Regions from separate parts of the Paenibacillus sp. F4 genome, predicted to be linked through region 2. Evidence: riboswitches for the same ligand, from Rfam matches in the RefSeq annotation. Region 2 holds a riboswitch; the other holds the start of a gene.
The links. Region 2 has a riboswitch for FMN ahead of ribE (riboflavin synthase). Riboswitches for the same ligand answer to the same signal wherever they lie in the genome.
Positions count from the first base shown of each region.

Region 1: it holds a riboswitch for FMN, as region 2 does, so the genes downstream of both, C1T21_RS15455 (DMT family transporter) here and ribE (riboflavin synthase) in region 2, are expected to answer to the same signal.

Region 1 is NZ_POVS01000014.1:38,855-55,155, reverse strand. Features, by position in the region: gene C1T21_RS15480 (glycine betaine ABC transporter substrate-binding protein) at 1-444, opposite strand, end outside; gene C1T21_RS15475 (quaternary amine ABC transporter ATP-binding protein) at 419-1,642, opposite strand; gene C1T21_RS15470 (GbsR/MarR family transcriptional regulator) at 2,158-2,721, shown strand; gene C1T21_RS15465 (carboxylesterase/lipase family protein) at 2,875-4,356, shown strand; gene C1T21_RS15460 (methyl-accepting chemotaxis protein) at 4,500-6,530, opposite strand; gene C1T21_RS15455 (DMT family transporter) at 6,771-7,718, opposite strand; FMN riboswitch at 7,891-8,035, opposite strand; gene C1T21_RS15450 (hypothetical protein) at 8,157-8,852, opposite strand; gene C1T21_RS15445 (ABC transporter ATP-binding protein) at 8,845-9,768, opposite strand; gene C1T21_RS15440 (sensor histidine kinase) at 9,877-10,821, opposite strand; gene C1T21_RS15435 (response regulator transcription factor) at 10,823-11,530, opposite strand; gene C1T21_RS15430 (DUF6933 domain-containing protein) at 12,419-12,922, shown strand; gene C1T21_RS15425 (hypothetical protein) at 13,021-13,329, shown strand; gene C1T21_RS15420 (formate--tetrahydrofolate ligase) at 13,543-15,174, shown strand; gene C1T21_RS15415 (ABC transporter substrate-binding protein) at 15,199-16,301, opposite strand, start outside.
Region 2 is NZ_POVS01000013.1:205,321-221,621, reverse strand. Features, by position in the region: gene C1T21_RS14225 (protein-glutamine gamma-glutamyltransferase) at 1-22, shown strand, start outside; gene ytfJ (GerW family sporulation protein) at 114-605, opposite strand; gene C1T21_RS14215 (DUF2953 domain-containing protein) at 772-1,485, opposite strand; gene scpB (SMC-Scp complex subunit ScpB) at 1,653-2,264, opposite strand; gene C1T21_RS14205 (segregation and condensation protein A) at 2,233-3,027, opposite strand; gene ribH (6,7-dimethyl-8-ribityllumazine synthase) at 3,201-3,665, opposite strand; gene ribB (3,4-dihydroxy-2-butanone-4-phosphate synthase) at 3,745-4,428, opposite strand; gene ribE (riboflavin synthase) at 4,489-5,157, opposite strand; FMN riboswitch at 5,489-5,662, opposite strand; gene C1T21_RS14185 (IDEAL domain-containing protein) at 5,731-6,198, opposite strand; gene C1T21_RS14180 (thiamine pyrophosphate-dependent enzyme) at 6,418-8,706, opposite strand; gene C1T21_RS14175 (2-oxoacid:acceptor oxidoreductase family protein) at 8,706-9,719, opposite strand; gene C1T21_RS14170 (peptidylprolyl isomerase) at 9,971-10,405, opposite strand; gene lysA (diaminopimelate decarboxylase) at 10,568-11,935, opposite strand; gene C1T21_RS14160 (spore germination protein) at 12,046-13,731, opposite strand; gene C1T21_RS14155 (stage V sporulation protein AB) at 13,758-14,180, opposite strand; gene C1T21_RS14150 (stage V sporulation protein AA) at 14,177-14,830, opposite strand; gene sigF (RNA polymerase sporulation sigma factor SigF) at 15,007-15,762, opposite strand; gene spoIIAB (anti-sigma F factor) at 15,774-16,229, opposite strand; gene spoIIAA (anti-sigma F factor antagonist) at 16,226-16,301, opposite strand, start outside.

The DNA of each region.
Region 1 (16,301 bases), on a different contig from region 2:
CAGGCTGAAAAAGGTAACCGCTGGGAGCAAGTACACGAACGCAGGCATCGTCTGCATAAAATCAAGTAAAGGCGTGATAATGCGGGATGCGGATTTACTGTATGCACACCAGATCCCGATGGGAATCCCGATAACAATGGATACGAGCGCAGACGTGATGACCAGTCCGAGCGTATTCATTGTTTCACTCCAATAGCCGAGATTATCAATCAGCAGGAAGCCGATGACAGTAAACAGCGTAAGCTGAACTCGCCCGATCATAAAGGCGATAATCCCGATGATCACGATGAACACCAGAGGGTGCGGAAGCATGAACAGACCTGAGAAAAAGCCTACTACAGCTTCTATAATAGAAGAAATAACATTAAACAATCCAGCCAGATGAATACCCATCCAGTCGACAATAGATTGAATCCACTCAGCGATTGGCAGTTTCGGTATCATGGGCATTCACCTCCTTCGTAGTGGTAACATCTCCACCAAGTGCGCCGAGCAATGCTCCACGGACGATAACGCCCAGCAGCTTTTGCTTGTCATCGACCACAGCCAACGGCACCTTGGACGAGCTTGTAATTTCAAACAAATCATTAATGACAGTCTCGGCAGCAACCTGCGGTCCGTCAGTAATCAAAATATCTTCAATCTTCAAATTATTGCGCAGTGCATGAACAGCATCCTCGGCGTTAATAACACCCAGTAGCTTTTTAGTACGGTCAATGACGAACAAATTGGAAATCCCACGCTCCCGCATCAATTCCAGAGCCACACGTGGACCACGATCCATGGTGATGGTTTCTGGACGAAGCATGACATGAGCAGCCGTCAATACCTTGGACAGATCCACATCCTCGACGAAGCGGGCTACATAAGAGTTAGCCGGTTGGATCATAATTTCTTCCGGTGTACCGATTTGTACGACCGCACCGTCTCGCATCAATGCAATCCGGTCACCAATCCGCAACGCTTCATCCAGATCATGGGTGATAAATACAATTGTTTTCTTCATTTTATCTTGAAGTTCCAACAGCTCATCCTGCATGTCACGGCGAATGAGAGGGTCCAATGCACTGAACGCTTCATCCATCAGGAGCACTTCAGGGTCATTAGCCAGCGCCCGTGCCAGGCCGACACGCTGCTGCATACCGCCACTCAATTCATCGGGCATTTTATCGCCCCAGTTTTTAAGACCAACCAGTTCCAGCGCTTGTTGCGCCTTTTCCTGACGCTGTGCTTTTTCTACCTTTTGAATTTCAAGACCATATTCTACATTTTCTAATACAGTCCGATGTGGGAACAGGGCGAATTTTTGAAAAACCATGCTGATGGTTTTACGACGAACTTCGCGAAGTTGTTCTTTGTTCATCTTACGGAGATCTTTGCCGTGGACCAGAATTTCACCGGAGGTAGGCTCAATCAAGCGATTTAGCATTCGCACCAAAGTGGACTTGCCACTGCCCGATAGCCCCATAATTACGAAAATTTCACCTTGCTTAATTTCCATGTTGGCCTTATTGACACCAACAGTAATCTGTTTTTCTTTGGCCAACTTTTCCTTGCCCCAGCCTTGCTCCAGGAGCGGAACACCTTGCTCTGCGTGAGGACCAAAGAGTTTGCTGACATTTTTGACTTCCAAAATCGTCATACATACACCTCTTCTTTCTATACTTTGCTTGGTATTAACCCCTTGTTGCATTAAGGATTGAGTATAAAAATCATAATTCTGAACATCCTGAACGGTTAATGACAAAATTAATTGTAACAGAAGCATTGCTTACATTTCAAACAAAAAAACTGTTCATAAAGTACGTACAGAAAAAACTGTACAAAGTTTCCTTTGATATGCTCCTTCGTTCTATAGAATGCTCAAACATTCGGAACTTTACAACCGATAGTGCTTTTTTTAAAATAGACAATGAAATATAACCATAAGAAAAAGATTTATGTATATCCATAATTTTAAAAATCTACTATCATTAGCAATTTTGCGAATTATGATTTTGAACGATCCATGCTGTTGTAATATAGACAGAAGCTTTGTTTTTGAAACATTTCATTTATTATTGAAAGATTTCATACATTGCGTCAAAGCTAATCTTTTACGGGTAAATCGTTCATACTAGGTTGTGCAAAATGCTCTAAAATTAGGAGGTTGCAAGCATGAGCTTGTACCAGTTAGGTGATGAGCAGCAGGCTTCGCTGCAAAAAATTCGCAAACGTGTTATAGAAGCTATAGGTAAAAACATGGACCTGTATGGGATCACTTTGTCTGCGGGGCATTTATACGGTTTGCTTTTCTTTGCGGATAAACCGATGACGCTGGACGAGATGGGCCGTGAAATGGAAATGAGCAAAACGAGCATGAGTACAGGAGTTCGAACATTATTGGATCTGAAAATGGTAAATAAGGTATGGAGCAAGGGCTCACGCAAGGACTTGTATGAAGTCGAATATGACTGGCATCAAACATTCACTGACTTCTTCGCTATTAAATGGAGAAAAGCGGTAGAAACAAATTTACTGGTGCTGCGCAAAGCCATTGATGAGCTGGATAGATTGATGAATCAGGGTGAAGAGTACGAGGAATTTAAGGCGATTCTTCAGCAAGATCGTTTGAAAATGAAGCAGGCCGTCGCTTATTACAAGTGGCTAGACCGATTAATTGACTCTATGGAAAGCGAAGAAATTTACAAGCTGATTCCCAAAGAAGAAGTTCGGGATTAATCGCTATTTCCCTATCTTGTTTTTAAAAATGCCGGAGCGCAAAAGTGCTTCCGGTATTTTTTGGTTTGGCCGTGTGCAAAGGGTATAATAGAGATATGTAAAGATTGATATTATACCGTTGTGTTGAACATACGAAATAAAGGAGGCTTCATGATGGAGAGTATTACGGTACATACTCGTTTAGGTCAATTACGTGGGGAAACGGGGAATGGATATCATGTGTGGAAAGGTATCCCATATGCACAGCCTCCTGTTGGAAAACTACGTTTTCACGCGCCCCAGCCTTTGAAGCCTTGGGAGGGTGTGCGGGCTGCGTCGAGTTTTGGGCCAATCTGCCCGCAACCTATGCCATCCGCTGAAAGTATGACTGGAAATCTGGTGGAACCGCCTGAGCAGTCCGAAGATTGCTTATATTTGAACGTTTGGACACCTGCTTCGAAGGCCCCTGAGAAGGGACGCCCGGTGATGGTGTGGATTCATGGTGGTGCCTTTGTCACGGGGTCCGGGATTATACCTTTATATGACGGGGAACGTATGGCGAAGAATGGCGATGTTGTGGTTGTTACGATCAATTATCGATTGGGGCCGTTAGGATTTTTGCATCTGACTCCAAAGGGAGATGGCCTGACCTCTAATGCGGGACTGCTGGATCAGATCGCTGCGCTGAAATGGGTTAGGGATCACATCTCTGCCTTTGGCGGTAACCCGGACGAAGTAACGGTGTTCGGTGAATCAGCAGGCGCGATGAGTATTGCCGCTTTATTGGCAATGCCAGCAGCTGAGGGACTGTTCCAGCGTGCAATTTTACAGAGCGGTGCGTCGCAGGTATTGCCAACTTCACAGGCCGAACAAGTGACGGCTGTGTATCTGCAGCAGTTGGGTGTGGACACTCAGCATCCAGAACGGTTGTTTACGCTGCCGACAGATGCGCTGATGCTAGCTATGGCGAAGACGCATGAAGTCATCGGACCAGGGATGGCGATGATCTATCAACCCGTTGTGGACGGTGTGACCTTGCCAGATGTACCCCTATCTGCAATCGTGCAAGGTTCAGCAAAGCAGGTATCCGTTTTGATTGGAACGAACTTGCATGAGGGGGCCTATTTCATCCGAAAAGAATCCCATCTAATGAACAAGTCAACAGCGAGTCAGGCATTGGAAATGATGACGGGCATGTCAGACATCGGCGACCTGATAGAACCATTTCCGGTTACGATTGAGGGACAGGCACAAATGTTGACTGATCTATTTTTTTGGCGTCCTGCATTGGCTCTTGCTGTTGCGCAGTCGGCGCATGCGCCTGTATGGATGTATCGTTTTGATTGGACATTGCCGGGGCATCCTACCTTTGGACAAGCGGTTCACGGTGCAGAAATTGCGTTTGTTTTCGATAATCTGGAGCTGCTAGGTAAGCTTGGATTAGAGATTCAACCGTCGATGCAGAAGCTCGCTCAAGCTATGCAGCAGGCATGGGTTGCTTTTGCACGTGATGGGAAGCCTGTGCTGTCCGAGGAGGCTTGGCCGATGTACGACAGGGAAGAGCGGACTACAGTTATTTTCCATCAGGATATTAAAATGGAGCACGACCCCGAAGGAGATAGACGCCGTCAGTTAACCGGTCAGATGACCCTATAAGTAAACAAGAGAGATCACCCCAAGTACTCACATGGAAAAAGCCTTCGCCCGTAATTAGTATACGGACGAAGGCTTTTGTTAGTCATTAGATGTACTGCTGCTCATTCTTACTTGCATGAAATTGCAACGATACGATGTGTAACTTAAATCTTAAATCGCTTAACCAGCTGTTGCAAATCCTGCGCCATGTTGGACAACTCCTGAGACGAAGATGCGATTTCCTCCATGGCCGCCATTTGCTCCTGAGCGGCAGCAGAGGTTGTCTGCGAACTGTCCGCCGAATTGCGAGACAGACTTGCCAAATGGGTGACAGTAGCCGAAACTTCCTCTGTACTGGCTGAGATTTGTTCAGCCGCAGCGGACACACTTTGAATTTGTTCCACAATATGAGATGTAGAGCGTTCAATATTCGTAAATGCACCTTCTGCATCTTGGCTAATACGTAATCCTTCACCTACCTGGTTACGAACATTACCGTTCATGGTAGCGGTGGAGCGTTGAATCAAATCGAGCATCTGAGTAATGATCTGACTGATGGAATCTGCGCTTTCCTTGGATTGCTCAGACAGCTTGCGTACCTCTATAGCGACTACGGCAAATCCACGCCCGGCTTCGCCAGCTCTGGAAGCTTCAATAGACGCGTTCAGAGACAACAAATTGGTTTGCTTGGCAATGGCGGCAATAGCTGTATTCATCTGCTTCGCATCGTCTGAGAGCTGGGATAGCTCATCCATCAGGCTAGCCGTTTGGCTTACAGCTTCCAGAATACGGTCCATTTGTGTCCGCACATGGCTGATCATTTGACTGCCTTGAGCTACATCATGCTCGGTTTGTCCTGCTGAATCCACGATGGAGCTTGCTGATTCGGCAATGGTGCTGACACCCTTGGCCATTTCTTCAACGGCATTAGCGGTTTGCTCGGATGCCTCGGCGCTGGTGGCTGCATTTTCTGCGGATTCCATAACCGTTTCCGCTACGTGTTGTACGGACTCCGTCGTTTGCTCTGTGCTTTCCTTGATCATCAGGGAAGAGGAAGCGAGTCGGGAGGACGTTTGATTGACCTCGGAGACCATCGTATGCAAGGCATGTGTCATCTGGTCAAAATTCTGTGCCAGCTCGCCGAACTCGTCCTTACTGGACAGATTAACACGTTCGGTCAGATTTCCGTCACGGACGATACGTGTTCCTGCTTGCAGCTTGCGCAGTGGAATCAGGAACGAGCGAATCATGAGCACGATGATAATGGCAGCGGCCAGTATGGAAATAATAATTACAATCAGGCTTTGCTTCAGAATCGGTTGGGCTGCATCACTGTAATCCTCCAGATCCGACAGTGCGACAATGTTCCATCCGGTGAGAGGGTCCTTGAGTGTAAAGGCCAACACGTCCCTATTCATAAATTGAATTTGTGATATGGAGGGAGTATCATTTTCAGCGGTTTTCGCTACTTCGGGAAGTCCCTCTATGATGTCTGTTGGTTTTTTGCCTGTATTTTTAAAGGCAGTTCCAGCTCCAGCCACAATTTTATAATCAGAATCAACAATAATGAGTCCTCCGCGTTCCCCAATCTTTACAGACTGCAGGTTTTGGCTCATCTTGTCTAGGTTCAAAGCTAATGCAATAGCTCCTTGACCGTCCTCCAGCGTTTTTGATAAATTAACCACTAAATTCCCTGTCGTGACGCTGACAGCTGGAACACTGACGGCTACTTTACCCTTCTCCTGCATCGCGTTTTTGTACCATTTTCTTTCCCTTGGATCATAATCGGTTTCCTTTTTTTTCGGCGTACGAATGTATTGTCCTTCCTCATTGCCGAGGAGCGCAGCATCTAATTCGGGATGAGCTTTGACGATGACATCCAATTTTTTCTGAAGAGCCTCTTCGTTGGAATCAATGGAATCAGATTGGATTTCAGTGGATAGCACGTCAACGTCTTTCATAATAGGCGATACATACTGATTGACATTGCTTCGGATCAGATACAGATTCGTGTACACGGCACCGCCCATTTGCTGACTGAGTTGCGTCGTAGCACCCTGATAAGAAAAGTATCCAATAAGTATGCTGGGAATCAATAGGACTGCCATAAAAGCTACAATTAATTTTGTCCTCATTAAATAAAACTGTTTGAGAAACCTGCTCCACCATGGAACTGTTTGTTTTTCTTTAGTCATATTCTTGCTCCTCTGTGTCTGATGATCACTACATTGTTTTATTCGACAGAAACCGATAAATTTTAAAGATGTAATCTATGGGAAACGAGGAATAGTTTCATGTTTTAGACACTTTTGTCGAAAAATAGGTCTAAAGAACTATTTGAAATATTAATACTAATACATAAAAAGCCAAATCGGAGATGCAAAGGCATCTTCACGATTTGGCTTGGGTGAGTCATGAAAGGGACATTGAACCTGTTAATTTTTTTGCTGACGTGAAATCATAAAGAGCGTAATCCAGATGAGCATAAAACCAGTTAATTGCGCTACAGTAACGATTTGCTGAAATGCGATCCAGTTAATCACGACACCAACCATGGGAAAGCTCAGTTCTGCCATCGTGGCATAAGACGCTTTGGTCGTACTTAAGCCTTTGTAATACAGCAGCAAGCTGAGAAGACCCGGAAGCAATGCCTGCAATAGCAGATTGATAATCACAGCTGCGCCCGCCCATGTACCGGCAGGCATATTCCATGGCGCATGCTCTACAGAGGTGAGGACAATCAGCAGAGGGAGCGCCACCATGAAGCGGAGGGAGGTTACTGTTTCATATTTCATTGAACGAAGCAAGTAACTTCCCATGACTGTCGAACCGCCCCACAGAACTGCTGCACCGAGTGCAAGCAGACTACCAACCTGAACAAAATCACGAACATGTCCGAAGGGGAGCGACCAACCGAAGGTCAGAAGATACGTCCCGAACAGAGCGACGACAATTAATAATCCAAAATGACGCGGCAACATTTCCTTCAAAATAATACGGGCTAGAACAATAGCGACCAAGGGTTGAAGCTTCTGGAGTAAGAGTACAGCATTCAAATCACCATTGCTGAGTGCCATAGTGAAAATCACGCTGGCCAGAGCCGAGCCGCCCCACGAGACGAATAAAATAGCGAAAACTTGACGAAGCCGTACCGCTTTGAGTTCCTCACGATGCTTCCACAGCATCGGTGTCAGAGCGAGGAAGAGCAGCACATGCTCCATAAGTACAATTTGTGTTGAAGTAAATGACTTTAGCAAAATAATACGAAACAGCGGGTCTGCGCCCCACAAGGCCGCTCCAATTGCGACCAGCCAAAAACCGCTTTTCATGTGGGAGCTACGATCAAAACCTTTGGATGTTAGTACAGTAGAAGATTGACTCATACTCAATTAGCTCCTTGCGAATACAGGACCGGTGGCACAAAAACCCCCGTCCATGGCGAAAGGCCATGCAAGACGGGGGTTGATCAAATAAACTTGCCGCTTTATGCAAGTTAAATGAAGTTGCTGCAAAACTAATAACGCAGTATTCATCCACTTCGCGGCATGTTGATATTTCGATCTTCTTCCATCCGGACTTTACCGTCGGCTTTGGCATCTCACCAAATCAGTCCGTATCCTGTTGCCAGATACAGAGTCGCGGGCTTAGCTCCATGAGCCATACCGCCGGTTGGGAATCTCACCCTACCCCGAAGATCCTTATTCCGTTTTTAATTTCTCCTATAGGATATACCTGTTTTAGAATGAAGTCCAGTGAAAAATGTGTGTATATCTAACAATGATTTTCATCTGTTTTTTGAAAGCGCTCTACGAAATTACATATTACGAGGTAATATCCTTATACTCAATACGTCGAATCGCCGCATAAGCCACAAGCATTCCCAGTATAGAGAAGCCAATTTGCACGGGGGCTATGGAGCTAAGTGTAGCGCCGTTATTATTGGAGAAAAGCAATGCTACAATCAGGATTGAGGTCACAATAGTGGTGGGTACAGAGTATCTTCGCATCCCCATATACAGCGGAACCAATCCCATAAAGCTGGCAGCAACGGCATTGATTAACGTCCGTGCTGATTGTTGACCCAGTATCGAAAGAGTAAGGTTATCCGGTACAATCAAGACAAACTGGTTGAGCAGATGAATAGCGGCCGTAATGATTATTTCAGATATAATAATAGACAAGAACGTAAACAGCAGCACAACCAAGAGCTTGGCGATCATCAACTTTTGACGGTGAATCGGATACATGAACAAGATCGTAATCGATTTGGATTTAAATTCTCCGACGATAAAGCGGCATAGCAAAACGGAGGAAAACACAATAAATGTGGCTCTTACAAAAATGTCTATTATATCCAAAAGTTGAGTGTACTGTGTAAATTCAGGTATTCCTTCACTTTGACTGTCCAGCGCGATAATACAGAGCAGCCCAAGAATGCATGCATTGGCGATCAGTGCTGAACGGATATAACCCGCCAGATGAAATTTTTTCAGCTCCAACTGCATCAATTTAAGCATGGAGATCACCTCCGTTTAACAGCCGTAAAAAGTAGTCTTCCAGGGTGCTGCTTTTCTGATGAATGGAATCCACTTCTATATCATTTAAAATGAGCGTCTTCGTAATTTGTTTCTGCGGTACATTTGAATCGTAAATACGTATACTCTGTTCATTTAGTACCCTTATATTATTCAGATTCAGATGATGGGAGAGGACGTAGGTCGCTTTTTTACAATCGTTGGTCGTAAATTCGATATATTCCGTATTGGTTTCTCGCACCTGTTCCATCGACACTTCCTCAATCAGCCTTCCGTGATTAATCACGCCTACCGTATCCGCAATCTGCTCTATTTCCGCTAAAATATGACTGGACACGAGCAGGGTCATCCCATATTCCTTGCATAGCATATGGAATAATTGGCGGATTTCCTTGATTCCCACGGGGTCCAGACCATTAATCGGTTCATCCAAAATGAGTAGCTCTGGCTTAGTCGCAATAGCGCGGGCAATCCCGAGACGCTGTTTCATTCCCAGTGAAAAGTCTTTTACCGACTTGTCACCCGCATTCTGCAAGTTCACTAATTCCAGGGCATCCCGGACAGCCTGCTTATTATAGTAGCCCATGTATTCACAATGAAGTTCGAGATTTTGCTGCGCCGTTAGCCTGTCATAAAAAATCGGGTATTCAATAATCGAACCCATCCGTCCGAGCAGATGATACGATTTTGGCGTTAATTTCTCACCGAATAATTCAATTTCACCCGATGTCGGCTTGAGTAAATTCGTAATCATTTTCATCATCGTCGTCTTGCCTGCCCCGTTAGGGCCGAGAAAGCCATAGGTTTCTCCCTTGCGCACATTCATACTGACTCCCGCTACAATTTCGTTGCCCTTCAGGGCCTTGGTCAACTGATGTGTACGTATTACGTAAGTCATGGGTGTTCTCCCTTCGTATACTGCTGATAATTCAAGGATACAGGGCGAAATGTTCATTTTTCTTTCGTGATTCTTACAAATTTATTAAGTTGAGCATGTTGAGTACGATTAATAGTTGATTTTCTTCAATGTAAAAGAGAAGACTGTCCGCTCATAAGGTCTACTGGTCAATTGAACTTCTCCGTTCATCGTTTCAACCAGACGTTTGGCAATCGTAAGGCCCAGTCCGCTGCCTTGTACCGCCTTATTGCGGGAGTCCTCCAGTGTGTACATGCGTTCAAAAACTTTATCTTGCTCAGATTCCTGTATGCCTTTCCCACGATCCCATACCTCTATACGCACTGTATCCTGCTGTTCTGACAGTGTCAGGCCTAGCGTCCGTCCATCTGCCCCGTAGCGAACGGCATTCGAGATCAGATTATTCAGCACCCGCCCAATGGCTCCTTCGTTCCCCAAGGCATGAATGGGGTACTCGGGGATCTCAATATGCACAGTAAATCCCTGTGCAGTCAGCAGGTCATAATACTCCAAAATACTGCGTCTGCACAGTTCTCCTATCTCCAGTCGGGTCAACGGAATATCCGTATCATTAGCTTCCAGTTTCGCCAAATTAAAAAAGCTTGCGATCAACTCAATCGCTTCGCTTGTCTTTTGATGAATTTTGGATAGCAGCTTTATACGTTCTTCCGGCAAAATAGTCGGATCGCCATCCAGCATCTCGGCATATCCAAGCACAACCGTAAGCGGGGTCTTGAGATCGTGTGAAATGTTCGAAATCATTTTGCGCATAGCAATTTGGCTACGGTTGTAATCTGCAGACACTCTGAGATTCAAGTCCAGCAGTCGATTAATTTCCGTCATGAGTCGTTGCAGTTCAACGTCACCTGTGACATATAGCAGCTTTTCCGCATGATTCACCGTCACAATCCGCTCTAGTAGCGCTCGTATATCTTTTATTTTGCGCTTATAGGCCATACGCTCCCGCCAAAGCCATACTATAACGACTGACATGATGAGGCCGACAATCCACTCAGAAATGTTTTCGATGTTCATATCAGCCATTCTCCCATTTGTAGCCAATGCCCCATAGCGTTTTAATGTGGAGAGGATGAGAGGGATCTTCTTCGATTTTCTCACGCAGGCGGCGAATGTGGACGTTAATCACGTTCTCGTCGCCCATATAATCGTCTTTCCAAATAAATCCGTATAATTGTGCTTTTGTAAATACCCGGTTCGGATTGGCTACAAATAGCTTCAAAATATCGGACTCTTTGGCTGTTAGCTGAATTTCATTTTCATTGCGTATGACTGTAAAATGATCAAAATCAATGCGCAGACTGCCGTAGGTCAAAACTTGTGCTTGCGGCTGTTCCTCCTGTTGTTGCTGACGGGCATATGTAGTAGATCTGCGGATCGCGGACTGAATACGAGCCGTCATTTCGAGCATTGAAAAAGGTTTGGCAACATAATCGTCTGCCCCAAAGCCCAGTCCAAGCGCTTTATCCACGTCGCTGTCCTTGGCTGACATAATCAGAATAGGTACGGCGCTGTGGGTACGGATTCGGCGGATCACCTCCATACCGTCCACCTTCGGCATCATCAAATCCACCAGTACCAGATCATAGGTATGACGTTCAAAGGCAAGAAGTCCCTCTTCCCCGTCATAGGCGGTGGTTAAAGTGTAACCTTCCTTGGTGAGTGCTTTAAGTAGCATTTCGGCAATGAATAGATCGTCTTCAATAAGTAAAATATGCTGTGACATAGGTGTGGAACACCCCTAATTTTTAGATTAAGCTCGCGTGACGAACTGTACCTGAATTATATAGAGCAGTGGAGGGGATTTCCATAAAAATTATCCATTGAAGTTGAGTGGGGAATATTCATAGAAAGTTAAAAGGGTGTTTTTCCCGATGCATTGGCTTTATTTCAAGAATGAATTCCACGGTGTACATCCAATGATGTTCCTATTAAATTAAGGTATTTCATTAAGCGTTGTAAGTGATTTTTTCCCAACCTCTTAAAAGGGTGAGACGTGGAATTTCTTAGAGGTGCCAGGGTTTTAGACGTTTTTCTCTACAATCAGAGGGGAGGGGTCTACGGTTGGGAAAAAATTGCGAAACCCTAGTGGCTGTAGTAAAATAAGCACATTATTAAAACTGAAAAGCTTGATTCTACTAGCCTTTAACCACAACATGTGATGTATTGAACTTTAACCACAACATGGGATGTATTGAAATGCGAGTCGCGAACGTCTACCGCCATGCATTCCGATGCTTTAACCACAACATGGGATGTATTGAAATAGATTCAGGATAAAATCAATGAGCTTGCTCTAAACTTTAACCACAACATGGAATGTATTGAAATTAGTTTAATTTTTCAAATAGCCCATGCTTCCGATCCCTTTAACCACAACAGAGAAGTATTCAAAATGCTCTTAACCTGAAGGCACTGTAGTAATTTCATCTCCACTCCTAACAGAAGATGTGATCAAATTACTGGCAGCTGCTAGCCTCTCTATTATACTGAAAGAGTTTATAATCCGGTGTTTGGAATACGATGTTATGATATACGTGACATGCTTTATACAAGAAATCAGGTATGTCTAATCACGAGCTACGGCACAGGACCGTCATAAAGGAGAGCAAAGATGTTTGTCATACGAGGAACACAAAAACTGCTGAAGGAATGGGAGACTGAACCACTTCAAGTTGATATTTATCCGCCTTTGAATAGTTGGCATGCCAGCTTGTTTTTACTGAATCGAAGAAAAAATATAGTGTTTATGCATGATATATCCCGCTTAAGCATCACGCTTTTTGGGATTAAAAAATCGCAGTACAACAACCTGCCGACTCTTTTTGTGCAAGCCTTGAAGGAATTGATGATCAGCGAAGGAATTGATGAGCGTATCGTAAAGGCATACATACAGGAAGGCGAGCAGATGCTGGTGACGACGACAAATAGACATAGTGTGATGGGAACCCTGGATGAGATTATTTTTATCATGAAGGAACTGGATATGGAGCATGGGTGCGAGCTGGAAAAAAACCAGTGGAATAACCGGATTGTTTTCAAAACAGTTGAATACAAGTACCCTGTTGATGTTTTTAAAGAAATGCTAGAAAAGCATTATAAACTAGAAAGTATTTGAGAAATTTATGATTTTACGAAATGAGTTCCATTTATTCCCTCTGTCCTATATAATCTAATATAGTTCTAAAAGACTATATAAAGAGAGGTAAGGGGTAAATGAAGATTAAATTGAGAAATAAAACGGGAATGATCAAGGAACGCAAAGTAGGTTTTTCATGGACTACGCTCTTTTTCGGTTTTTTCCCTGCGTTGTTTAGAGGGGATTGGAAGTGGGCTGTTATTATTTTTCTGGTATCGATCCTTACGAGTGGGGCGTCCAACTTTGTATTTTGCTTCATATATAACCGCTTACATATTAATGACCTGCTGACCCAAGGCTATGGTCCTGCTACTAAGAAATCCCAAGCTATCCTGATTTCTAAGGGATTTATTGCTGAAAATTACGCTGCTAACTTTGCAGGTTAATTTGAGAGCTGCTTGTTAAAACGAGACGTGTCAAAAGAGCATTCACCGAAGTCCATGCGGCCGGGGAATGCTCTTTTTTTATAACTCACATGATAGCAACGCTTGCGATGAAATGAATCATAGCGCAATAAGCGGCACACTTTGGTAAAATAAAACGATACAGGGTTTGACACCATCGGTCAGACTTATAAAACGGGGGGTACATAACGAAAGATGAAGAGGATTATTGATATAGCCAAGGAAGCAGGAATTGAAGAAGAACATCTGGAGACGTATGGAAAATATAAAGCGAAGCTGAATCCGTCCCTGTGGGAGCAGTTAAAGGATCGCCCGAATGGAAAGCTGGTGCTGGTTACAGCGATGAATCCCACGCCGGCGGGAGAAGGAAAAACGCTGACAACCATCGGGCTGTCACAGGCGCTGAATGCGCTGGGGCATAAAACCGTTGCTGCGTTGCGTGAGCCGTCCCTCGGCCCTTGCTTCGGCATGAAAGGAGGAGCAACCGGGGGAGGACAAGCCCAGATTGTTCCGGCAGAAGACATTAACCTGCATTTTACAGGTGATATTCACGCGATTTCGGCAGCGCATAACTTACTGGCAGCGATGATCGATAACCATTTATTTCATGGAAATGCTTTGCGGTTGAAACCGGAGCGGATCGTGTGGAAACGCGCTGTTGATATGAACGACCGGAGTTTGCGAAATATTGTGACCGGATTGGGGTCAGGTAATGGAGCAGTGAGAGAAAGTGGCTTTCTGATTACCTCGGCTTCAGAAGTGATGGCAGTATTATGTTTAAGTGAAGATATGGACGATCTTAAAGTGCGATTGGGTCGGATGGTGATTGGTTATAACGAAGATGGCGAAACGGTAACAGCTGAGGAACTACATGCGGTGGAAGGTATGGCTGTGCTGCTTCGGGAAGCATTGAAACCCAATCTGGTGCAAACGTTGGAGGGAACTCCAGTTATTGTGCATGGCGGACCTTTTGCGAATATTGCGCATGGATGCAGTAGTTTGATCGGTACGAAGCTGGCCCTGAAGCTGGGAGAGGTGGTCGTCACGGAGGCTGGATTCGGGGCCGAGCTGGGCGCGGAAAAGTTTTTTGACATCAAGTGCCGTCAATCCGGTTTGCAGCCAGATGCGGCTCTGTTGGTCGTAACCGCCAAAGCGCTGAAATATAACGGCGGTGTAGCTAAAAATGAGCTGGACGCAGAAAATCTGGAGCAATTGCAACTTGGATTAGTCAACATGAATCGGCATGTACGGAATTTGCAAAAGTTTGGCGTGCCAGTACTGGTAGCGGTCAACCATTTTGTAACAGATAGCGAAGCCGAGTTGGAACTGATTTTCTCGGAATGCCGCAAGCTGGGTGTACCCGTAGAACTGTCACAGGTGTGGGCACAGGGAAGCCAAGGTGGAGAGAAGCTGGCCCAAAGCCTGCTCAACCTGCTTCAGGAGAACAAAGCCCATTTTGCACCATTGTATGAGCATACACTTGATTTGCAAGCGAAAATTAGTGTCATTGCGAAGGAGCTTTATGGTGCGGCAGAGGTAGCTTACACTCCTGCGGCCAAACGGGCGTTGGCCGGTATGGAGCAGCTTGGTTTTGGACAACTGCCTGTATGCATGGCCAAAACGCCGTATTCTTTCTCAGATCAACCTTCTCTGCTAGGTGCACCGGAGGGATTTACCATTCACGTGTCCAGCGTTTCTTTGTCCGCAGGGGCAGGCTTTGTGGTCGTGGAAACAGGTAATACTATGACGATGCCAGGATTGCCCAAATCCCCAGCAGCTGAGCATATGTCGCTGGAAGCAGATGGGAGCATTCATGGTCTAATGTAGTATCTTTAGAAAAATGGCAGCTTCTCAGGATGGAGTTCCAAGCAGTTTGGGCAGTGCAGTAAGCAGTTTTTGCCGGGTCATGGCATCGCTCCAGTTCCAGCGGTCAGCTTCTACGAAATATACCCGACCTTGACGTACAGCAGGAAGGCTGCGCCAGAGAGGGCTGCTGATCATGCGTTCCAGCGTATGTTTGGATTCTGGGGCTGTTGGGACAAGCATAAAAATGCGGTCCCCGGCGTAATCAGGCAATTCGTTCGGATCTATTTCCGCGAAGCCTTGTTCCGCGTCGAGCACCTTTTGGATCGGCTCAACGGGCTGAAAGCCCTGTGGGTGGTAGAGGGCCGACGAGAATCCGGACATACCCATGACAAAGAGCCGATCACCATGATCGAAAATGAAGACGGAGGCCGTTTCTCCAGCTGTGATTTGCGTACCGAGCTGCTGCCACATTGCCAGATTGCGGGCTGTGAAGGTAGACAACCAGCGTTCGGCCTCACGCTCCTTACCGAGCCAGGCGCCAAGTGTACGCATCCGTTCCTCCAGCGTGGCGAAGGAGTTGAAGGTGACGGTGGGAGCGATACTGGCAATGCGCTCATATTCCTGTTCATCCGAATTGGCGATGATAATTAGATCAGGATCAAGAGCGCTGGTCAAGCGAATATCCAGGGGAAGGCCCACATCGGCGACATTCACAAGACGATGTTTATAGACGCTGTATTCACTGAGTCGCAGACTTCCACCGATGGCTTTGGCCCCTAATGCCAATAGATCGCCCATCGTTTCTCCATGATAGATGATACGGCTTGCTCGGCGTGGAATGTGAATATGGTGGCCCGTCCAATCCTTGACGCGCACAGATCCGGAGACAGAAAGTGCGTACTTGCCAGGGGGAATCCCGGTCATTTGCCTAAACCGTCGATTAAAATAATATTCGTCAGAGAAACCAACCTGACGGGCAATTTCACGTAAAGGCCGTTTGCATTCCAGCAGCAGCCGCTTGGCATGGTTCAAGCGCAGCTCAGTGAGGTAATGCAGCGGCTTTTTGCCTGTCATTTTACGAAACATTTGTGAGTATTGCCATATGGAAACGTTCGCCTGCTCGGCAAGCTGCTTGACGGTAATGGGCT
Region 2 (16,301 bases):
AAGGCAGTATATTCGGGGATAGGGCCAAGTACAAGCAGAAAAGAAGGTATTCCTTAGCCTATACTCGGCTTTGGGATACCTTCCTGAGAGAACGCTTTTAATTTCAATAACTTTTACAAGTAAGCCGGGCCAGAATGACTGTGATCCGTAGCAACATCTACAGGTACCTGTGGGGGTGGAGTCTGCAAGTTGCCGCCTGCGTTCTGGAAGATAGACTGAACCTTATCAATCAGGTATGGCGTGGAGTCAATGAGCTTCTCAATCAGATGCGTTTGATTGTCCAATGGAACGATTTGTGCTCCCTGTTTGCCAACAACCAGAAAAGCAATGGGATGAATAGATACACCACCACCGCTACCGCCACCAAAAGGATGACCTTCCTTCCCGCTATGATTACTCGACGCCGAGGAAGTATGAAGTGCCTCTTCGTCTACGTTAAAATCACTTCCACCGGCAGCGAAACCAAATCCTACCTTACTGATTGGCAAAATAACGGAACCATCGGGTGTTTCCACCGCGTCTCCCACGATCGTATTCACGTCTACCATGGCTTTGATGTTTTCCATTGCGGTTTGCATGAGCCCTTGAATCGGGTGATCTGACATGATTAATTCCTCCTCTACTTATCTCAAGCTTAGACTGCCTTTTCTTTCGCTATTGTGCGCAGGGGTTCAAGGAAATATGTATGTCATTCGATTCGGTTATGCCTTAATCTGAAGGACACTGAAATCCCAAAGTTCAGAAAGATTGAGTTTCATCACACTTCATTGTTTATCTTTCATTGTTAGCTTGAAGATCTTCATTTTTTTTGAAAAAAACCCGCTTCCATGCCTCGGGTCCACCCGGAACGCGCCATATGCGGTAAGATAAGATGAGCATGGAGAAAATTAAATAGCCGAGCGATACGTTTGCTTCACAGTTCAAAGTAGTGGTAAAACGCAAGCGATCCACCCAATACGGCACAACATACAGCTTAGGGGTACAATCCATGCGCACAAAGCTGGAAGCAAAACCGATCAAGGTCGTTTTTAATCCCCACAAAATACCGGTTGAGGTAGCTGTATAAGCCGCGTCAGCAAGACTAATGTTGGTGGACCACTCCATTTTGGACATCGTCACATGTGCCAAAGTATGTCGCAACCATCGATTGAAGGATTTCGTTCCCTTGAGCAAAACCCGTATATCATATATAAATTGCTTGATTTTTTCTGTATCAATATTACCGCTATCCACGGAAGCATCCGTTTTATGTATGTTTTTGTTGCGATCAAGCCGATAGAGAAGCCCTTTTTTTAAACCTGTTATGAGAATGGCCGGAATATCGTAATTTATTTTAATCATCCCGTATAGAAATCTGATCTCTAGATGCGCCCGATCATCATTGTCATGTTTGGCAATATCCAGCTTTAATCGAATACGAGAGAGCAGAATAGCCAGCACAAGTAATATAACGACGATGATGGCGATACTGATCCATTTCCACACTGGCGAGTCCTCCCTACCTTTTTGCTATAGATATCATGGCAAAAATAGTATGACCGTTCGCCGGAAAATCATGCATCTTAAAATACCAACAGCCAGCCCCCAACTACTTGAGGACTGGCTGTCTATTTGAAATTTTATATAAGTGAGCCGCAAGATCCGGATGAACTCTATTGGGATTCAAGATCCAGATCGTTGGCTGCAGGCTGGCTGCTCTCCAGACGCTCGAACAATAATTGAGTCTCTTCCTCCAAATTGTCCGAATCTTCGAACAACTCCGGTTGTGGTAGATCTGCCAAAGAGCCCAGACCGAAATAATCCAAAAATGATTTCGTCGTTCCGTACAATATTGGCCGTCCGATGGCTTCAGCTCGACCTTTCTCTTCAATGAGCTCCTTGTTGACCAGTGTATGTATGGCCCGCTCGGATTTGACACCCCGAATCTCTTCGATTTCAACTCTTGTAATGGGCTGGCGGTAGGCCACAATGGCCAGCGTCTCCAAAGCAGCTTGAGACAGTGAGGCACGTGCCGGAGAGTATGCGAGCTTTTCAAAGTAAGGTGCATGTTCGGATAAAGTTGCAAGCTGATAATGACCGGCAATACGGACAAGTTGCAGGCCTCTTCCCCCCTGCTCCATGTCCTGCTTCATATCTTCCAGGCACTGTTCAACCAGCTCTTGCTGCTGCTCTACAATGTCGGCGATCTGCTTGGTGGACAATCCTTCCTCTCCTGCGAGAAACAGCAGTCCCTCAATAATTGATTTCAGCTTCAGATAATCCATTAACCCGTAAATCCCCTCTCCACTCCATTACAATATCATCGAAAAGCTTCTCCTGATAACAGAAAATTTGTTTCATTTTCATCAGTTCAAGGATAGCCAAAAAGGTCACAACCACTTCATGCCGATACATATCCTCATGCATCAGCTTGGAGAACAGCAGCCGTCCTCCATTCCCCACCATCTCTAAAGCTCCGATAACTTGCCGTATACGGTCCTTGACTGAAATTTCGTCCCGATGAACACGGGTTACCGTCGTACGTCGTTCTGCTTTACGCAAAGCACGCTGAAAGGCCGCGACCAAATCGCTTGCATGCAGCCCATGTACCGGATTTGCGGGTTCAGTGGGCAGGAATGCGCTCAGATCTTCTGGCTCCTTGCCATAAATTAGACTCCGCTCCCACTCACGTTCACTTAGATGGCGAGCAATCCCTTTATATTTACGATACTCCACCAGCTTGCGGACCAGTTCCTCACGTGGATCATAATCCTCTTCCTCATAAAAATCCAAATCGTCATATTCCATCACAGGTGGCTTGGGAAGCAACAATTTACTCTTAATGGATAAGAGCGTCGCCGCCATCACCAGAAACTCGCTCGTAATGTCCAGTTCCAGCTCCTGCATACTGTGCAAAAAAGCCATATACTGATCAGTAATATCGCTAATCGGGATATCCTGAATGTCGATCTCGGCTTTATCAATCAGATGCAACAGTAGATCCAGCGGACCCTCGAATGTTTCCAGCTTGTAGTTTACGACTGTCAATGTGCTTCCCCCTGCCTTACTCCAATCATCATTCAACAATACCTTTCCCTATAGCACTTAAGCTCTACGTTATCAATCCCTCTTTCTGTAGTATATACGTCATCGCCTTGCTTAACAATCCAATCCCTTTTTCACCTTGCAGTTTATAGCGTTCTATTCAGCTATTCCTATAATTAAAATTGCTTGCCGAGATTGGCCATTTCAATCGCAGCCAATGCAGAATCCCAACCTTTATTACCAGCCTTCGTACCTGCTCGTTCAATAGCCTGTTCAATGTTTTCTGTCGTCACTACACCAAAAATAACGGGTACTCCCGTTTTCAGGCTGCTCGCTGCCACACCCTTGGCCACTTCATTGCAGACGATATCATAATGTGAAGTAGAACCACGGATGACGGTACCCAGCGTAATTACGGCATCATATTTGCCGCTTGCAGCCATTTTTTGTGCTATCAGTGAAATTTCAAATGCACCCGGAACCCAAGCTACATCAATTTCATCTTCCTGTGCACCATGTCGTTGAAGTGCGTCAATTGCGCCGCTTAACAACTTGCTCGTAATAAACTCATTAAATCTGCCTACCACAATACCATATTTTAAACCGTTCGATACGAGATTACCTTCTAGAAAACGTGCCATGTTTAATCAACCTCTCTTAGTTTAATTATTTAGGGACTTCGGACAATACTTCAGATTTACTTGGAACCAAGATGTATTTTTACAATGACAAACGACGACGGTAGTCCACCAAATGCTGAATACTGATCAGCTTCAATTGATGTCGCTTGGCGACCACTGCCAGATCAGCCAGGCGGGCCATTGAGCCATCTTCCTTTATAATTTCGCAAATGACCCCAGCAGGCTTGAAGCCACTGAGTCGGGCCAGATCAACAGCAGCTTCAGTGTGACCAGCACGCTGCAAGACACCACCATCGCGAGCAATCAGCGGGAACATGTGACCAGGCTTGCGGAAATCACTTCCTGTGACTGCTTCGTCTGCCAAGGCGCGTACAGTCAAGGAGCGCTCGGCCGCTGAAATACCCGTTGTTGTCTCCATATGATCTACCGATACCGTAAAGGCAGTACCGTGGAAATCTGTATTTTGCTCTACCATAGGATGCAATTCCAAGGCCTCGGCTCTTTGTCGTGTGATTGGCACACAAACCAACCCGCGACCTTCTGTAATCATGAAATTAATGACCTCAGGCGACGCTTTTTCAGCCAAAGCGATAAAATCGCCTTCGTTTTCGCGCTGTTCATCATCCACTACAATAACGACTTTACCGTTTTTTAAGTCCTCCAACGCTTCTTCGATGGAATCCAAATGAATCTCTTCGTCATGTTCCAACTCGCCAAGCTCTATGACGTTTGCCATTGCACTTGTTTGGCTACCTCTATCCATAACACTTTCCTCCTTATGTCTTGTGCCACGAATGCTCCTAAACAGGTTTACCATTCAATATCAGGCAAAGCCGTGTTTCGCCAAATAGTCCAAACTGAGAGGAGCTTCTTCTTCTACTCTCTCCGCCTCCGCTGCACCTCTGTAATTTAAAAGCTGTTCTACATATTTGCCCAAAATATCGCATTCGATATTGACGGTATCCCCCTCACGTTTGGCTTGTAAGGCCGTTTCGGATAAGGTGTGGGGAATAATGGATACGGCAAAGGTATCTCCCGTACGCTGTGCGACTGTGAGGCTGATACCATCAATTGTGATTGACCCTTTGAGAAGAATATATTTAAATAATGTTTGATTTTTAGGCTCAACTTCGAACACAACTGCATTCTGGTCTGATGTCACCCCTCGAATCGTTCCCGTCCCGTCCACATGTCCTTGTACAATGTGTCCTCCGAACCTTCCACTCGCCGCCATCGCTCGCTCCAGATTGACTCGGCTGCCGGATCTCAACTCTTTCAGATTACTGCTGCGAAAGGTTTCCGGCATCACATCAACCTTAAAGTCTTTCGAACCAATCCGTATCGCCGTCAGGCAAACACCATTCACCGAGACACTGTCTCCTATTTTCAAATCGCCCAACACCACGGAACCCGAAATCCCCAGCACCATCGCTTCACCGCTTTTGGAAATAGTTTGAATGCGACCCACTTCCTCGACCAATCCGGTAAACATGCCTTCACTCCTTTCCACTACATTTCAGTTTATCCCTAATTCATCAGCTATAAGCGCAAAAAACCCCCAATTCGGATTCAATCCGTCATGGGGGTGATGAGAGTCACATTTGTAGTATACAAGCGCAGTTCATATGCATCTTAAGACGACATGAAATCATAGGTTTGCCAATAGAAAGCATGACTGAGGATACAACCAAATACGCTCAGAACACCCATCAAAAAGAAAGCTTAAGCAAGCTATCGCCCGATGCTGTCCTACAACGAAATAAGCCGTACGCACAATTGGGTATGCTAAAAATCGGCACATGTCACGTCATGCACATGCGCTTCGTATCCTTCTCCCATCCAGACTATACTGTCGGTCCCGGATTTGCACCAGGTCCACCTTCTGCCGATCATTCAGCATCCGGGTCACGGACTAAGCCATGCTGTTTCTCACAAAAACGATCCACAAACATGTCATCACCGCCGGTGGGGAATTTCGCCCCGCCCCGAAGGATCTTGCTCTTATTTAATTGAATTAACATTAAACTTGTTACGTATATTAGCACCGACTTCTAAAAAAAGCAAGTTATCTAATAGAAGCTCCTGCTTTGGTTTTGACATATTGGCTGGAGAGTTCTTCAAACCAGGTTTTATCATTCATATGAAGCGCCAAATCAATCAAATCGGCCAGTTCCTCGACTCCCAACTCTGTTGCATGATCAAAGGTAATTACGGCTGAAGCAACAGGTCCCCGTCCTTCCTCAGAACATGCTTCATAATCCAGTCGCACATCAACATGTCCGTCAATAAACTCGCATTTCAGAAAATAAATAATTTCGCACATTAAAATGGGGCGTACCTGTGTTTCTAACACGCAATCCATCACCTTGGCAGAATAATGCTGGTTCGTCAGCGTGAATTTGTGTTCTGTCGCTGCCAACGAAGCCCGTCCAAAATCATCCGTAAACTTTAGCTCCACTGGCTTGATGTTCATAACCTTAGGGATCTGCTTCTTTATAATTTCGATTATTTCAACTGTATTCAGCTTAATCATTACCTGCACCTCATTGCATCTTAAAATTCAGAAGAAAACTTTTTAACGTGCCTCTTATAGGCCTACACTCCTATATCGGAAATCATTACCTGTTTTTTTATGCTTCAACCCATAAACGACAAAAAAGATTCTTTGCGCAATAAGCGCAAAGAATCTTGATCGAACCACTAAAGTAACAGCGGCTAACAATGTTAATCGATGATTATGCAAAAAACGGAATTATAGCTCCGAAATTTCATGTTTCTTTTTCAGGATAGTCCAGCGACGCTCAATCTCCTGCTCAAAGGTAGCCAGCGTAGCCTCCTCCTTGAGAAGATGCTTCGTTTTACCCATTAGTTTTAACCATTCTGCAGCTGGAATCCGTTTTCCCTTGTCTTCCGGATTATACGTAATCGTCGTACTGCCTTGCTCTATTTCGTACAAAGGAAAGAAACAAGACTCAACTGCAGCGCCCACAATGCTGGTGCCCAGTCTGTCTTCGGATTTCCAATTCAACGGGCAGGCGCACAGGATCTTACCATAGGCCGTACCCACGTTGTTCGCATACCATTGAGCCTTGGCTGCTTTGCGCAGCATATCCTGCGGATGACTTTCAGCTGCTGTAAAAGCATACGGAATGTTACAAGCAGCCATGATTTGCACGGTATCCTTGTGATGTCCTTGCTTTCCTTTTTGCATTTTCCCTACACCTGACGTACTAGTCATGTGACCAACCGGAGTGGAGTATGATTGCTGTGAACCTGTATTCATGTACCCTTCGTTATCATATTCCAGCATGATCAGCTTATGATTACGCAGAGCCGCACCAATCGCAGAACCCATACCTATATCCATCCCACCGTCACCACTGATCATGATAAAAGTCGGATCGTCCGACATTTCAATTTCATTACGGCGCTTCATTTCCATATAAGCTTCCAGCGCTCCTGAAAGTGTAGCGGCCCCGTTTTGAAAAAGATTGTGGATCATCGGTTGTTTGTGTGATGTATATGGATACCCTGTCGTCGTCACATATACGCAGCCTGTCTGGAACAACACGACAATATCCCCTTCAATACCTTTGAAAAACAGTTCCAGCGCAGACAATGCCCCACATCCTGGGCAAGCCCCGTGACCTGGTGTAAGACGGCGTGGTTTGGTTGTCAACGACCGCAGGGGTGGTACCTTAACTTTGAGCTTCCCGGTCGCCTCGTCCGGCGTAACCTGAATCAGGCCCGTACGGTATGCATTGCCACGTGGCGGCTGCATAACTTGCGGCATCACCTTGTCCGGTGAACCCGGATTAATTCCGTAATAATCAAAGGGCTTCTCCGCTCGTCCTGCTTCTGCCGCCTCAATCGCAAGCTGGAAGAACGCCTCAGCATCTTCCGCATAAAAATCCTTGCCACCCAAGCCAAAGATACGGCTCAACACGAGTGTCCGATTCAGCGGGTCCTCCTGCAAGGCCGCCTTAATCTCATGCGTTAAATTACCGCCGTCTGCCCCATACGAGTCTGCACGTTCACCTACCAGCAGCGCCTTGACATCGCGCAATGCTTCCCGCAGTTGTGCGGCTGGGAACGGTCGGATGATATTCGGACGTATCACACCGGCTTTAATCCCGCGCGCACGGAGTTGATCCGCCACATCCTTGGCCGATTCAGCCGCCGAATTCAACAGGAATACCGCGACCTCAGCATCCTCCATTTGATACAGATCTAAAATCGGGTATTCCCGACCGGATAAAGCGGCATATTCTGCTGCTACCTGCTCATATACTCCTTCTGACAGCTTCAGTGCTTCGGACAGCTGAACATGATTATTCGTCAGGTCATCACCGTTCATATGCGCACCTACGGTAACAGGATGATCAAAATCAGTAATATTCGGATAATTTAAGTTCGGGTTAGGACCTACAAAACCGCGCACGGTCTCAGCATCTGCAAAATATTGCACTTTACGTTTTTGATGGGACGTATAAAAACCGTCATATGCAACCATTACAGGCAGCCGAACATCGCTATGCTCTGCGATTTTTAGTGCCATGATGTTCATATCATACACAGCCTGTGGTGTACTTGCCGTCAAAATGACCCAGCCTGTATTCAAACCATAGTACAGATCCGAATGATCCCCGCGAATATCCAGGGGACCACTGACAGCTCGTGTCACCAGATTCATAACCATTGGAAAACGGGTACCTGACTGAACAGGTAACTGCTCCAGCATGTACAGGAAACCTTGCGAACTAGTGGCGTTCACAACCCTCGCTCCCGCTGCGGCAGCTCCATAACAAATCCCTGCCGATCCGTGTTCTCCGTCTGCTGCAACCAGCTTAATATTATGCTGACCTCTCGTTCTCATCTGATCCAGATACTGCGCTACCTCGGTAGATGGAGTAATCGGGAAATATCCCATCATATGATAATTAATCTGCGCAGCCGCCGTAGCTGCCATTTCATTACCGGATTCGAACGTTGTCACTTGCGCGGCGCCTGTCTGTTTGAGTTCTTCCTCCAGTTTTGCCATTACGCACGCCCTCCTTCATATGCCGGAAATTGGTGGGCAACTCGATTCTGTTCCGCCCATCCCCATTGTTCGCGACGCGAGCTTAATGCCCCCGATGGGCAAATATCTACACATTTCAGACATCCTTTGCAATACTGGTAATCAATCCCTTGCAAAAATGGCATCATTCTTCCGCGTTTGTCAGCTTGCTCTTCCCATACAAAACAGTAATCCGGGCAAATCGAATCACACTTGGCACAATGGGTACATTTATCAGCTTCATAGTCAGGCACATACCCCTGACGTGAACCACTAACATCTCTCGTCATGCTGTTTCCCTGAGTCGCAATAACGCCCCCCAGTAGTTGGGTTTCGTATCCCAGCAATGGCTGCGGACGTTCAAAAACCCGATCCTCTGCGCCATCAGTAACTGGATATACGTGCAGTTCCATTTCCTCATAACCACGGTTAAACGTACGCAGATTAGGTTCCACTAACAGCGGATTTTTCTTTTCAAAGGTACTGCGTATAACCGATCTCATCGCTTCCGGGTCCAGGAAATCACAGACACGGAACAAGGCACCGAGCATGGACGTATTTAGTTTGGTTCGCTCTTCCAGTGCGATGCCCATCGCATCCACCACCGCAAGTGTACCGGATATCAGTCCCAAATCAGCCCGTATTTCTTCTGCTGGACGCGTGGAATTAACCACTACAATCCCATCCGCTGGCAGTCCGCTGATTACATTTACCGTTTTGTATAACGTTTCATGGAAAATGCCTACCACATGCGGTTGCTCAATCGGACTGTGATCCCGAATATCGACCTCCGGCTCACAGAAGCGGACGAAGCTTTTAACCGGAGTTCCCTTTTTTTCCGAACCGTAGGACGAAAAATTTGAAGCATTCAGCCCCAGACCAAGCACCCCGGTTTCGGCCAACATTTTGCCAGCCAGATTAGCGCCGAGTCCACCAATGGATTCCAGCCGGATTTCAAAAAATCCGAGTCGATTTGTGCGCGTTAAAATAGACAATGTGATAAGCCCCCTTCTTTTCCAATCCTTACTGAGTTTGAATACTCATATAAAATAAATGGAAAATGCATTCTTATGGAAAGGCTATCACAACACTTACTTTTCGAATGTGATCTTACGCACTGTAATGCCTACGTGATTGCGAAAATCAATAAACCGTCAAACAAAAGACAACAAAAGCCGCCCTGTCCAAAGACAGAACGGCTTAGGTGCAACGCTATTTGAGAAAGATCATGTAATTAACGGTAAAATTACACGTCAAATACTTTAACCTCTTTCATTTTGTCGCCTTGTTTTACAGCATCAATGAATTCCATACCTTTGGTTACTTTACCAAATACAGTATGTACTCCATCTAAATGTGGTTGTGGAGCGTAGCAGATAAAGAATTGGCTGCCACCTGTGTTGCGACCTGCATGAGCCATGGACAGAACGCCTTTGGCATGCTTTGTTGTATTCGTAGCTGTTTCACAGTCAATCGTGTAACCAGGACCGCCTGTACCGTTACCGATTGGACAACCACCTTGAGCAACAAAGCCCGGAATGACACGGTGGAAGCTCAAACCGTTGTAGTAACCGCTGTTTGCCAGCTTTTCAAAGTTAGCAACGGTGTTTGGAGCTTCTTCTGGGAAAAAGTCAATTTCGACGATACCGCCGTTTTCAAGATCTATTCTACCTTTTTTCATTGTTTGTATCTCCTTTTCAACCTGTTTTGAGAACTAAATAACATCAAGTTCCAGTTTACTATGAATTGCCGCGCTTAGCAAAGTCTTGTCCAAAAAAAAGAGCCATTGCCCCCGGTGTATTATTACCGACTCAATGGCCTGCTTGATCTTACAATTCTAAAATCAGGACGAAACGGTAATCTTGGCGTTGGGCTGAACCACCGTACTAGCTTGATCACGAATCAAGCGCTGTGGCACAACATCGTTACGTACGATATCTTCGTAGGTTTCCCGACGCACTACCAACTCGGCCTCACCGTTGTTGACAAATACAACTGCTGGTCGACGTATTCGGTTATAATTACTCGCCATGGAGTAATTGTAGGCTCCGGTTGAGGCAACAGCGAGCAAATCGCCGCTATTTATACGAGGCAGCTCTACATCCCAAATAAGCATATCGCCACTTTCACAGCATTTGCCCGCAATGGACACCGTCTCTTCGTTCGTATCCTGCGCTCGATTAGCCAGCATCGCTTCATACTTCGCCTGATACAGTGCAGGGCGTGGATTATCTGTCATCCCGCCATCTACCGAGACATATTTGCGTACCTGCGGGATATCCTTGATGCTTCCTACCGTATATAAGGTCGTGCCTGAATCGCCTACAATACTGCGTCCTGGCTCAATCCAAATTTCTGGAAGTTCATCGTAAAGTCCTGAAAAATAAGTTTTCACCGCTTCGCCGATAGCCTGTACATAGGTGGATACTTTCAGTGGAGTGTCCTCTTCTGTGTAGCGAATGCCAAATCCCCCACCCAGATTAATCACTTTGAAAGAAAACTGAAGCTGTTCCTTAATTTCTCTGGAAAAAGCTGCAACCCGTTCAGCAGCCATTTGGAAGCCATTCACTTCGAATATTTGCGAACCGATATGAGAATGTACCCCCAGCAGGTTAAGATGATCCAGCTTGATAGCCTGTTCCACTGCTTGGCGTGCTGTACCGTTACCAATGTCAAAGCCAAATTTCGAATCTTCTTGACCTGTGGCCATATATTCATGCGTATGCGCCTCAACCCCTGGTGTAACCCGCAGTAAGATATTCACCTGCTGTTCTTTCTCGGAGGCAAGGGCCTGCAACAAATGCAACTCCATTTCGCTATCGACGACGAAGCAGCCAATTTGCGCATCTAACGCCATTTCAATTTCTTCTGGTGTTTTGTTATTGCCGTGGAAATGGATTCGCTCTGCCGGGAACCCTGCTTGTAGCGCAGTAAACAATTCTCCACTGGAAACTACGTCAAGCGACATCCCTTCTTCAGCAGCTAAAGCGCACATCGCCATAACACAAAACGCTTTGCTTGCATAAGCAACTTGAAACTTCAATCCGGTTTCACGAAAAGCTTCTATGAATTCCCGGCAGCGCCGGCGGACTAACTGTTCGTCAACAATATATAGCGGCGTGCCAAAACGCTCTTTCAAAAGCGTTGTATCACAACCGCCGATCTCCAAATGTCCATTGCTGTTAATTTTACTGCTTCCATGCAAATACATGTTCTGGCGCCTCTCTTTCTGGAACAAGCTAGTCATATTCCATCGAATGTTTACACCAGTATAGCAAAAAAAACATCAAGAACAATGGATTTTTATGCAGATCATTTATATTAATGCTCCTGTCCATTGCCTGAGTTCGAATCTGTGTCGGCATCCGTATGGGGCATACGCGTATTGTCCCTCGTTTTGTTAGATGACGGGCGGTTAGGTGCATCTAGTACAGGCATACGGAACAAGATGGAAGCTAACGCTTTGGCATTAAAAGGAATGAACGGCCACAAATACGAAGAATTATATGACCGATGCAGCGTCAGCATCAAAATGATCAGTGTCGTACCCACGACAAAGCCCGGTACGTGAAAAATTGCAACAGCAACCAGCAGGAATAGTCGAATCAGTCTATTCGCCAGCCCCAGCTCGTAGCTCGGTGTTGCGAACATTCCTATCGCAGCGACAGCCATATACAGCACGACCTCATTCACGAAAAGTCCCGTCTGAACCGCTATATCACCGACCAGAATCGCTGCGATCAAGCCCATAGCGGACGCCAGTGGTGTCGGAGTATGCACAGCCGCCATTCGCATAAGATCGACCCCTAGTTCTACAATGATAAACTGGGCAATCAGCGGAAGATGTGCTTCCTTTTGAGGACCAATAAAATCGAGAAAAGCTGGTTTTAATTCGGGATTGATAACCATTAGCAGCCACATGGGAAGCAGAAACATCGAGGCAAATATGCCTAAAAAACGTACCCAGCGCAAATAGCTTCCCATAAAAGCGGTTTGCCGATTCTCTTCTGCATGCTGACACAAGTCAAAAAAAGTGGTAGGCAAGATCATCACGCTGGGTGAGGTATCGACGAAAATAACGAGCCTTCCTTCCATAATATGCGAAGCCACGACATCTGGTCGCTCCGAATATCGTACTAATGGATATGGATTCCAACCTTTATTGATAATCGTCTCCTCTAATTGCTTATCAGCCAGAGGAATACCATCCAAATTAACATTTTTAATTTTGTCTCGTACAGTATCAACCATCACCTTATCCACAATATCGTCAATGTAGCCCAAACATACGTCTGTTCGGGTTCGACGTCCGACCTGCATAGCCTCAAATTTAAGTCCTGGGTCCCGCAAACGTCGGCGCACCAAACCTACATTTGTAAGCATTGTTTCAGTAAACCCGTCACGGGCACCGCGCACAACCCGCTCCAAAGAAGGTTCCTCCGGACTACGCACCGGATAATTACGAGTATCCAGAATAAGGGAAAAACGTTCGCCTTCCATGAAAAAGGCACTCATCCCTGTCAGCACCTTGTTAATGACGACAGACATCTTATCTGTCTTCTCCACCTGAATATGTGGAATAAAATTTTCGAAATACGCTTGTAGTCCATCCGAAGAGAGATTATCCGGCGTCAGATAGGTGAGCCGCTTTAGCACTTCAAGCATGATCTGATCCTTCGCAAAGGTATTTAGGAACAGATATCCGGTATGACGCCCACCCAGTGTCATTTCCCTGAATACAACATCAAAGGTCTCCCCCAAACCTAATACTGTTTCAAGTGTATTCTTATTATCCTTCATCCTCGGCGATATATCATCTTCGGCCTGCCAGTAGCGAACGGACTCCTCTACGTTATCAGACCGCTCACTCTCTTTTTTGTGTTTAAAACGTGCAGATTCCTGCGCCTGCTTTTCCTGCCATGGACTCAACTCTTCTCCGTCAGTATGATATTCCTTTCCGATTCCCCCGTCTTCTTGATGTTGCTCTTGACCCGCTCTGTGATCCATATTCCTTGCCCCCTTCGCTTTCGTTGTTAACGGTTGTATACAAACCAGTCAAATAAGGAACCCGTCACCTTCCCAAGCACCATTGCCATTAATAGGCCGAGCATATACACGGTCATGTGGAGTCGCTTGGCGAGTATAGGCAGGAGATTCAATACCTCCGTTAAAGCCGCGGCGAGCAAGCCAATAAACACTCCGCAAAATAACCCAGGTATCCATGTAAATATGCCCGGTAGTGGCAAGCAAATGTTCCAAAAATCGACCACAGTTCCCAGTACCGAACCTACAATCATTGCCTTTTCGTATGCACGTGATTTTTTATACGTACGGGTGAGTTGTGCTAATCGCGGCATGATATCCAGCACAATAAAAAAAGCAATTACACCGCTACCCACCGCAAGGCCCCCAGCAATACCTAAAATAATCTGAAGTGCAGCCTGTACAAATATCATGGTTTCTTATCCTTTGTCTGCAGACGGGCCATCTTTTCATATTCCTCTGCCACAACATACTGATCCACATTTTCCTGGTACAGATACATCTCCACCTCCAGCGGCGTCGGCTCCTCGTTCCAATTTTTCTTGAACAAGTGATTAAAAAATACGATCATGCCAAAGCCGATGCCGATCGAGTAAGCAATTTGAAACAGGTACGGATGCTCATCCTTACGTCCCGTAATCATCTCTACAATCCGAACCTGTACCTCCATCATGCTAACGTCGGCATGAAAATTCATAATTGTCAGCGCAGAGCCAAAAAACAGAAGCACCCATACCAAAACAAACAGTATTTTGGACGGCTTACGGGGTTTCTCCACGAGTTCCACAAGTACATGTGGCTTCCCGAGAGATTCAACTACGACCCCCGGAATATGATCTCTAATTTTTGCTATGATCTGCAGCATGTCTATCAGTATCAGATTACCGTCCTGGTGCTGCGGCCGCTTGAGAACAAGCTCAAGCAGATCCTTTTCCCATTCAGGATTAGTCAGCAGATGGGCTACATCACCCAAATGTAAATCCTGCCCTTGTATCATGCGGACACGGCTGCGGAGCCGCAAGTAGACAATAGGAGCTACTGTAGGAGCCGGACTATGAGTCATCCGATCCCCTCCTTATCCTCGTAATTATCGATTAGTATGGAACGAAGCAAGGAAACCTATTCTGTGTATTGTCCTTTATCCCACGCAAAAAAGAGTACCCCTGGCCATTAAAATGGCTTTGGAATACCCTTTAGAAATACGTCAGCATAAGGATTTCACTAAGATCCTGGCTGTTATTATTGGGCAATCTGATCGCGGATCAGTTGTAAAATCTTTTTTTCCAGCCGTGATACCTGTACCTGAGAAATACCAAGCCGACTTGCAACCTCTGATTGAGTCTGATCCCGGTAATAGCGCAAGTACACAATCAACCGCTCCCGCTCAGATAGTCCGCCAATGGCCTCATTGAGTGCCAGCTTGTCGAACCATCTTTCCTGTGATTCGTCAGCAATCTGATCCATAAGTGTAATCGGATCACCGTCATTTTCGAACACCGTTTCGTGAATGGAGGTAGGCGGCTTATTAGCCTCCTGCGCAAAAACAACATCCTCCGGTGTCACTCCCAGCTCATCAGCAACTTCCTTGACTGTAGGCAGACGGTTGAGCCGTTTGGATAGCTCGTCTTTCATTTTGCGGACCTTATTGGCCGTTTCCTTCAAGGAACGGCTAACTTTGAGTGTACCGTCATCACGCAGGAACCGTTGAATCTCACCGATAATCATTGGTACTGCATATGTTGAAAATTTGACTTCGTAGCTGAGATCGAATTTATCCACCGATTTTAACAAGCCGATGCAACCAATTTGAAAAAGATCGTCAGGTTCATACCCCCGGTTCATAAAGCGCTGCACGACAGACCAGACGAGCCGGATATTACTATTGACCAGTGTCTCACGAGCCTCATTATCACCGGATTGACTCAGTGCAATAAGCCGCTTGACTTCCGCATCCTCCAAATAGCTGTGCGAAGTTTTTTTTCCTCCTGCTTCCATAGGATCAACTCCTAATTATATAAAGCTTTCTTGGATTCAATCCTTTTCTTCATCCGGACCGACGTGCCTCCGCCCGGCTCACTGACTGCTTCAAACTCATCCATGAAATTTTCCATAATCGTAAAGCCCATGCCGGAGCGTTCCAATTCAGGTTTGGACGTATATAGAGGTTGCTTGGCAAGTTCCAGATCCTCAATTCCTCGGCCTGCGTCCTCAACAACCAACGTAATCACGTCCGCTTCAATCCCGACTTTGATCGTTACGACACCTGACGGATCGCTGTCATAACCGTGAATTATACTGTTTGTCACTGCTTCAGACACCACGGTTTTCAAATCGCTTAGCTCATCCATTGTGGGATCAAGCCTGGAAATAAATGCCGCGACAGCCACACGAGCAAATGCCTCATTCTCCGATTTGGCAGCAAACTGCAAGCTCATGAAATTGTTACCCGTGCCTTCTCTCATGACACTACCTCCAGTTCCGTGAGCGCATTTCCCTCGTTGTCATATATGGGCATGATTTTGAACAGCCCTGAC